3 regions of the Planococcus sp. MB-3u-03 genome follow, and region 2 is predicted to be linked to each of the others. Evidence: riboswitches for the same ligand, from Rfam matches in the RefSeq annotation. Region 2 holds a riboswitch; each other region holds the start of a gene.

The links. Region 2 has a riboswitch for S-adenosylmethionine ahead of CW734_RS17785 (transporter substrate-binding domain-containing protein). Riboswitches for the same ligand answer to the same signal wherever they lie in the genome.
Region 1: linked by a shared signal. The riboswitch ahead of CW734_RS04870 (transporter substrate-binding domain-containing protein) and the one ahead of CW734_RS17785 (transporter substrate-binding domain-containing protein) in region 2 are both predicted to bind S-adenosylmethionine.
Region 3: linked by a shared signal. The riboswitch ahead of mtnK (S-methyl-5-thioribose kinase) and the one ahead of CW734_RS17785 (transporter substrate-binding domain-containing protein) in region 2 are both predicted to bind S-adenosylmethionine.

Annotation. Positions count from the first base shown of each region.
Region 1 is NZ_CP025135.1:720,463-722,729, forward strand. Features, by position in the region: gene CW734_RS04870 (transporter substrate-binding domain-containing protein) at 61-906, opposite strand; SAM riboswitch class I at 1,024-1,128, opposite strand; gene CW734_RS04875 (vWA domain-containing protein) at 1,386-2,042, shown strand; gene CW734_RS04880 (Ltp family lipoprotein) at 2,079-2,267, shown strand, end outside.
Region 2 is NZ_CP025135.1:3,309,284-3,311,550, reverse strand. Features, by position in the region: gene solA (N-methyl-L-tryptophan oxidase) at 1-998, opposite strand, end outside; SAM riboswitch class I at 1,205-1,310, shown strand; gene CW734_RS17785 (transporter substrate-binding domain-containing protein) at 1,437-2,249, shown strand.
Region 3 is NZ_CP025135.1:207,568-209,834, reverse strand. Features, by position in the region: gene mtnK (S-methyl-5-thioribose kinase) at 1-1,133, opposite strand, end outside; SAM riboswitch class I at 1,214-1,365, opposite strand; SAM riboswitch class I at 1,667-1,780, shown strand; gene CW734_RS02320 (2,3-diketo-5-methylthiopentyl-1-phosphate enolase) at 1,851-2,267, shown strand, end outside.

The DNA of each region.
Region 1 (2,267 bases), 790 kb from region 2:
TTTATCTCCTTTGGATGTGCAGGATAGAAAAAAGAGGAATCAAAGGATTCCCCTGTAGGATTATTCAACTTCAACTGGCTTTGTGACGTCAGCACCTAAAAATTCAAGTGAGATTTCCGTCACGGTGCCATCTTCGATTAATTCTGTAAGGGCGGCATCAAGTTGTTCTTTCAATTCCGGACTGTCTTTTTGCATCACTAAGCCACTGCTGTTAGGAGAAAACTTCACATTTTCAGCAAGCTTCAATCCAGGTTTGTCGAATTGTTCTAGTGCTTGAATTAGTACTAAATAATCATTAAGTGTAGCATCAACGCGTCCTTGCACAATTTCAGGAAGCACAGTATCTGATCCAGTATAGACCACTACCTCAGCGCCTTGTTCTTTAGCATAGTCGGAGTAATTGCTCGTCGCAGCTCCACCAACTTTCTTACCTGCTAAATCATCCACCGTTGTAATTCCAGAATCATCATTCTCCCGGACAATGGCTGATCCATAGGAATGCTTGACGGGAACTGTAAAATCAAATTTCTCGAGGCGTTCTTCTGTAATCGAAAAGTCATTTGCTGCAATATCGATCTGACCATTTCTTAGTGCGGGCAAAAGGCCGTCAAATTCCATCGTTTTAAATTCAACTTCTAGGCCTAGCTTATCCCCAATCGCCCGTACTACTTCTACATCAAAGCCAGTCAATTCTTTCGTTGTTTCATCGAAGTAGGTAACCGGAAAATATAAACCTTCTGTACCCACTACTAATTTGCCTGATTCCTCAATTCGTTCCCACGAATTCTGTTCGCCTGATTCAGAAGCGCTGGCAGAACTATTGGAATCCTCATTACCGCATGCAGCTGCGATTAATGCTGTTGCTGAAATCAGTGTAAAAAGCAAAAACTTTTTCGACTTTTTCATATGTATGACACCATCCTTAATGAAGTTAGCGCAACAGCAATGGTTCTTCATGAAACCAAACAAAAAAACCTCTTCAATAAGAAGAGGTTTGCATCTCAAAAAAAAAGATTTCAACTCTTCTTATCTCTCAAGCGATTCGCTTGTTGGATTTGGCACAGTACCCGAAAAGAGTCCGCTGCCGAGGTTTCGTAGGGCCAATCCCTCCACCTCTCATGATAAGAACGTATTAACTATTCAGCTATATTAAGACCATACCATCGACATTTAATGAGGTCAATATGTATTCCTATATATTTAGTAGGGATTTAATTTTTTCGAAGATAAACGTAAAGTTTCATCTGCTACTCCTGCTTTTTAGTACATAAATTATGTCGTGCAGTGAGTTGATTGGTTTGTAAAAGGTCGCTTTAAAAGCGACCTTTTTTCTATTGGAAAATCGTATCCTTGGGGTAGCAAGTAACCTGAAGGAGGAAATTGAGATGAAAAATGAAACGACAGAATTGGTGTTTATTCTCGACAAGAGCGGTTCGATGGCGGGGCTCGAAAAAGATACGATCGGCGGCTTTAATGCCCTAATCGACAAACAGCGAAAGCTCCCAGGCGAGGTCCGCGTGACGACGGTTCTATTCAACCACGAATACGAGCTGCTTCACGATCGGATTTCGCTCGAAGGTATTTCGCCGATGACGGATAGCGATTATGAAGTAGGCGGCATGACGGCTTTGCTCGATGCGGTCGGCTCGACAATCCAAAAGATCAGCAATGCGCAAAAAGGGACATTGAAAAAGCACCAGGCCGATCAAGTGATGTTCGTCATCACGACGGATGGCCTGGAAAACTCCAGCTGTGAATACACATACAAGAAAATTAATGAAATGATTGCCTCGAAAAAGACGGCTGGGTGGGAATTCATTTTTCTCGGTGCGAACATCGACGCGGCCGCGACCGCAAAGAAATTCGGTGTCGACGAAGATTTTGCGGTGGATTACCATGCGGATGCGGAGGGGACGGAGTTGAATTATCAAGTGTTGAGCGAAGCGGTGAGTTCGTTCCGGACCGGGAAAAAGATTGGCCGGGAGTGGAAGAGGGAGATTGAGCGGGATTATGAAGCTCGCGGAAATAAAGAAAAGCAATAATAAGTGAAATTTATTCGAAAACGAGGGGGATTCATCATGAAAAAAGTATTTAAGATTGGCTGTCTCGGCATCATTGGCCTATTTGTATTAATGGCCATACTGGTTGCATTAGTCGGAGGAGGAGAAGATTCCACTGAAACCGAGGGCCCGACAGAAACAGCTCCGGCAACAGAAGAAACCGCAACCGAAGAAACTTCTTCGGAAGAAGCAGAGGAACCAGCTGAA
Region 2 (2,267 bases):
TCGTTGTCCGGATGGCGGTCGATGATGAAGTTATGGTCGTCCGAGACGGTGTATAAACAAGTTTTGCCTTGTTTCAATTCTCCGCTCGCTTCTGGCATATACAGGTCCAGGAATCTTCTTAGGTCGCCCTCATCAAATTCGTATTGCCCGAAGTTCTGGGTTTGTTCGTCCGGGTCGATTGGCTGCCCGCCATCCGAGCGTCCGACTTTTACGCCAGCGCCGTCGATGCTCGGGAAGCCGTAGAACATCATCTCGGGACCTTCCACAAAAAAACCGGGAAATTGATCGGCATTGTACATCTCCGGTGCTTCAAACCAGCCGACCGCTTTGCGCGTCGGTTGGATCGGCAATTGCAGGTCTGGTAGCAGCTTCTTCGCCCATGCACCGGCTGTGACGATCACTTTTTCAGCATAGAAAACACCTTGCGCGGTCGAGATTTTCACGCGATCCCCGTCCTGTATATCGATGTGTTGGACGGGTGTATTCGGCACATAGTGAACGCCGTTTTCGAGCGCCAGTTTCTTATAGGCACGGATGGCATTTTCGCTGTACAACACGCCTGCTTGTGCTTCAAAGCAGCCGATGAAATGCTCGGGCACTGTGAAGCCCGGCCATCTTTCTTGAATCGCGCCGCTGCTTAATATTTCGAGCGGCAAGCCGTAGCTATTGGCGGCTGCAATGCTTTCGAGCAGAAAAGGGGAGTCTTCCGGGCCAAGCCCGATAACACCGGTCTTATCGAACACTTTGTAGCCGGTCTGCTTCTCCAAGTCTTCCCATAATTGCTGCGCGCGCAACACTAACCTAACGTAATGCCTGCCTTCCCCGTAGGCGTGGCGGATCAACCGGGTATCTCCGTGATGGCTGCCGTTCGCATGGGGCGGGTCGAATGCATCGATCACCAATGTCTTCTTGCCTTGCTGTGCCAAAAAGGCGCCGGCGGCCATGCCCATCGTGCCGGCACCGACGATGGCGACATCAAAAACAGTTTCCTCGCTCATCTTGTGTTCACTCCGCTCTTGTATTGGATGCATGCCGCCCGGTGGAACCCGGCAGCAATGGAATATTAAATTGATGGTATGCAATATGGCAGGCTTTGTCAATTTCCTCCTGAATTTTTATACGAAATTTTGATTTATTTTCAAAAAAGGGTTTGACAGCAGGGGCTATCTCAAATACTATCGTTAATATGTTAAAAAAATTAAATAACTTATCCAGAGAGACTGAGGGACAGGCCCTATGACGTCCAGCAACCATCATGTTCATGAGAGGTGCTAATTCCTGCAGAATGTGTTCATTCTGAGAGATAAGAAATTGGTCGAAGCCTCTTTCCTATTGAAAGAGGCTTTTTTGCATCCAAAAGGAGGGCAGGCACTCTACACAAGGCGGAAAGTCCAGCCCTATCATAAAAAAACTACACACCAAAAGGAGCTTGAATTATGAAAAGAAACGCTTATCTATTCGCTACTGCCTGTTTAGTAGGTCTTGCCGGAACACTTGCCGGCTGTTCATCGGAAGAGACGGCGAACGCTACAGGAGACCAAGTGATCCGCGTCGGAACGCAAAACGACTATCCGCCTTTCGCTTTCGCGGATGATGCCAACCAGCTGACGGGCTATGACGTGGACATGATGAAAGCCGTCGATGAACAATTGGACGGCTATACGTTCGAATACGTCGCCGTACCGTGGGACAGCATGTTCCTCGCGCTCGAGTCGAATAAAATTCAGGCCATTGCCGACCAAGTAGCGAAAACGCCGGAACGCCAAGAAAAGTATTTGTTCACCGATGAATCGTATTTCGCAGCGGAAACGGTCATCGCGGTGAAAGAAGGCCGAGAAGACATTCAGACGATTGAAGATTTGGAAGGAAAAGCGGTCGGGGCTTTGGCAGGCGATTCCTATACTTTATTGCTTGAGGAGTACAACGAAACCGCCGCCGAGCCGATCGAACTGAAATACAGCGAAAGCGGCAACCCGTCGGAAATTCTGCAGGATGTGCAGAACGGGCGCGTCGACGCTTACGTCAATGACCCGATCATGATGAACGCGGTGTTGGAAAAGAATGAACTCGGCGTGGAGATTGTCGGGCAGCCTTTGGTCAATGACGATATGGGCATCGTCTTGAAAGATGAAGAAAAAGGCGAAGAGTTGAAAGCCTTGATCGACCCGATTTTGAAACAGCTGAAAGAAGACGGCACCTTGTCCGAACTGTCCGAGAAATGGACCGGCGGCGACTACATCCCTGAATAAGCTAGCGGAAGGACAGAG
Region 3 (2,267 bases), 280 kb from region 2:
CGAGTTTCGATCAATGCTTCCCCGGCTTTCAAGGTTTGCCGCTTGCGGTCGATGCGTGTTGACTCGTCTGCAATATCATCCAAGTCGCGGACATGCGCCAAGCCGATCGTCCGGCGGATCAATTCACATCCGGCAAAGCCAATCGCATCGTGGAAGATTTTTTCGATGGCGTATTCGCGGTAACCGGCCGTCGTTTTATACGTTTCGATTCCGTCGCTTTCCCACAAGCTTGAAAACTGCTCTTCGAACACTTGCCATGTTTGTGTGATGTCTTGCACAATCAGTTCACGTTCTTCGCCGCTGCGCGTAATCGCCTGAACGATCAAATTGGCGAGGAACAATCCGATATCAAAACCGATCGGCCCGTAAAAGGCGAACTCCGGATCGATCACTTTTGTTTGTTGCTCATCGACGAAAATACTGCCGGTGTGCAGATCGCCATGCAAAAGTGCTTCCGCTTCCGTCAAAAAGCTGCGCTTCAGTTTAGCCACTTCGAATTTCAGCGGCTCATTGTTCCAAATCGTCTGAACCTCTTCGCGCAGCGGCTCTTCAAAGTCATTCGTCTCGTGGTCGAAAAACGGATCGGTGAAAATCAGGTCTTCCGTGATTTTGCACAGCTCCGGATTGGAGAACTCAGCCGCAAGCCGCTTTTTCTCGAACGGATGCAAGCCGAAATCCGAGGTGTGGAACAAAGTGTGCGCCAAATAGCCGCCGATATGTTCCGCAAGCTTCGGGTAATGCTTGCCGTCAATCAAGCCGTTGCGCAAAATTGTCAAATGCGACAAGTCTTCCATGACCGTGACAGCAAGCGCAGCATCCGTCGCATACACTTTTGGCACATGGCCTTTTGCGAGCTTGCCGTGCAGCTTCAAGGCATTCGCTTCAATGGTCGCCCGGTGAAGCGTCAGCGGCCAGCTTTCGCCGACGACTTTCGCATAAGGCAAAGCTTGCTTGATGATGAGCCCTTGCCCGTTCGCAGAATCGCTGATGCGGAATACGTAATTCAAGTTGCCATCTCCGATTTCTTCACTTTGCAATGCAGCTTCAGGGGCAAAAACGCCCAGCTCATGTGCCAGCTGAATCGCTTGTTGTTCAGTCAATGCTTTGTATGTAGATGATGCTGTAAGTGTCATATATTATTTGCCTCTTTTCTGTAGAATAATAAAAAGCCTCTTTCCCGAAAGAAAGAGGCGCAGAATAAGAGATCCCATGCCTCTTATCTTTCAGAAATGTACATTTCTGATGGAATTAGCACCGTGCCTTGCGGGAGTGTTCCCGGCGCCAAAGCGCCCCGTCTCACAACGGTATTACGGTCGGTTGCTGGGCGTCATCGGGCCATTTCCCTCTGCCTGCTCTTGATAAGAGTTTGCTATGCAACATTTATGAAGTTCTGAAACGAATGCTAGCATGATTCAGAATTCATTGTCAATAAAATATTTTGAAAAAATGAAAATCTTTCCGCTAAAGGCGAGTTCGCTACTCGGGTTGTCTATGTCGCTGAGTTCCATCTGATCTTCCGTGGACTCCCGTGGCGATGGGTGGATGAATCTCCTTCTTGAAATGACCAGGGGATATTTTTCAGATATTTTGATTTCCTTCGTTGACAGATACTGCTTGCCATGGAATAATCAGAATTACTTTGCAACACCAACAATTCTATATTCTATTCTTATTCAGAGCAGGTGGAGGGACAAGCCCTACGAAGCCCGGCAACCGGTCCGATCATGGACACGGTGCTAATTCTTGCAGCCAACACAATTGAGTGGCTGGGAAATAAGAAGGCGTTAATTCTTAACCTCTTCTTATTTGTGAAGAGGTTTTTTTATGTCCACTAAGCAGGAGGGTTATTCATGAGCGGTGTTATCGCAACATATCAATTATTCGGCAAAGCCGGTTCATTCGAAAAAAAAGCAGAAGCCATTGCACTCGGTTTGACGGTTGGATCGTGGACCGATTTGCCATTGCTCGAGCAGCAGCAATTGCAACAGCATAAAGGGCGCGTCGTGTCGGTCGAAGAATTCTCGCACGTCACCCATCCCACTAAGCACGGAGTCATCCAAGCCCATTTGAAAATCCATTACCCGGCGGCCAATTTCTCAGCGGATCTGCCAGCCATCCTGACGACCGTTTTTGGCAAGCTGTCGCTCGATGGCGAGATCAAATTACTTGATTTGGATTTTGAGGAATCCTTGCTCCGCCAGTTCCCAGGCCCGCGTTTTGGCATTGACGGCATTCGCGACACGCTTGGCGTCACGGGGCGCCCGCTC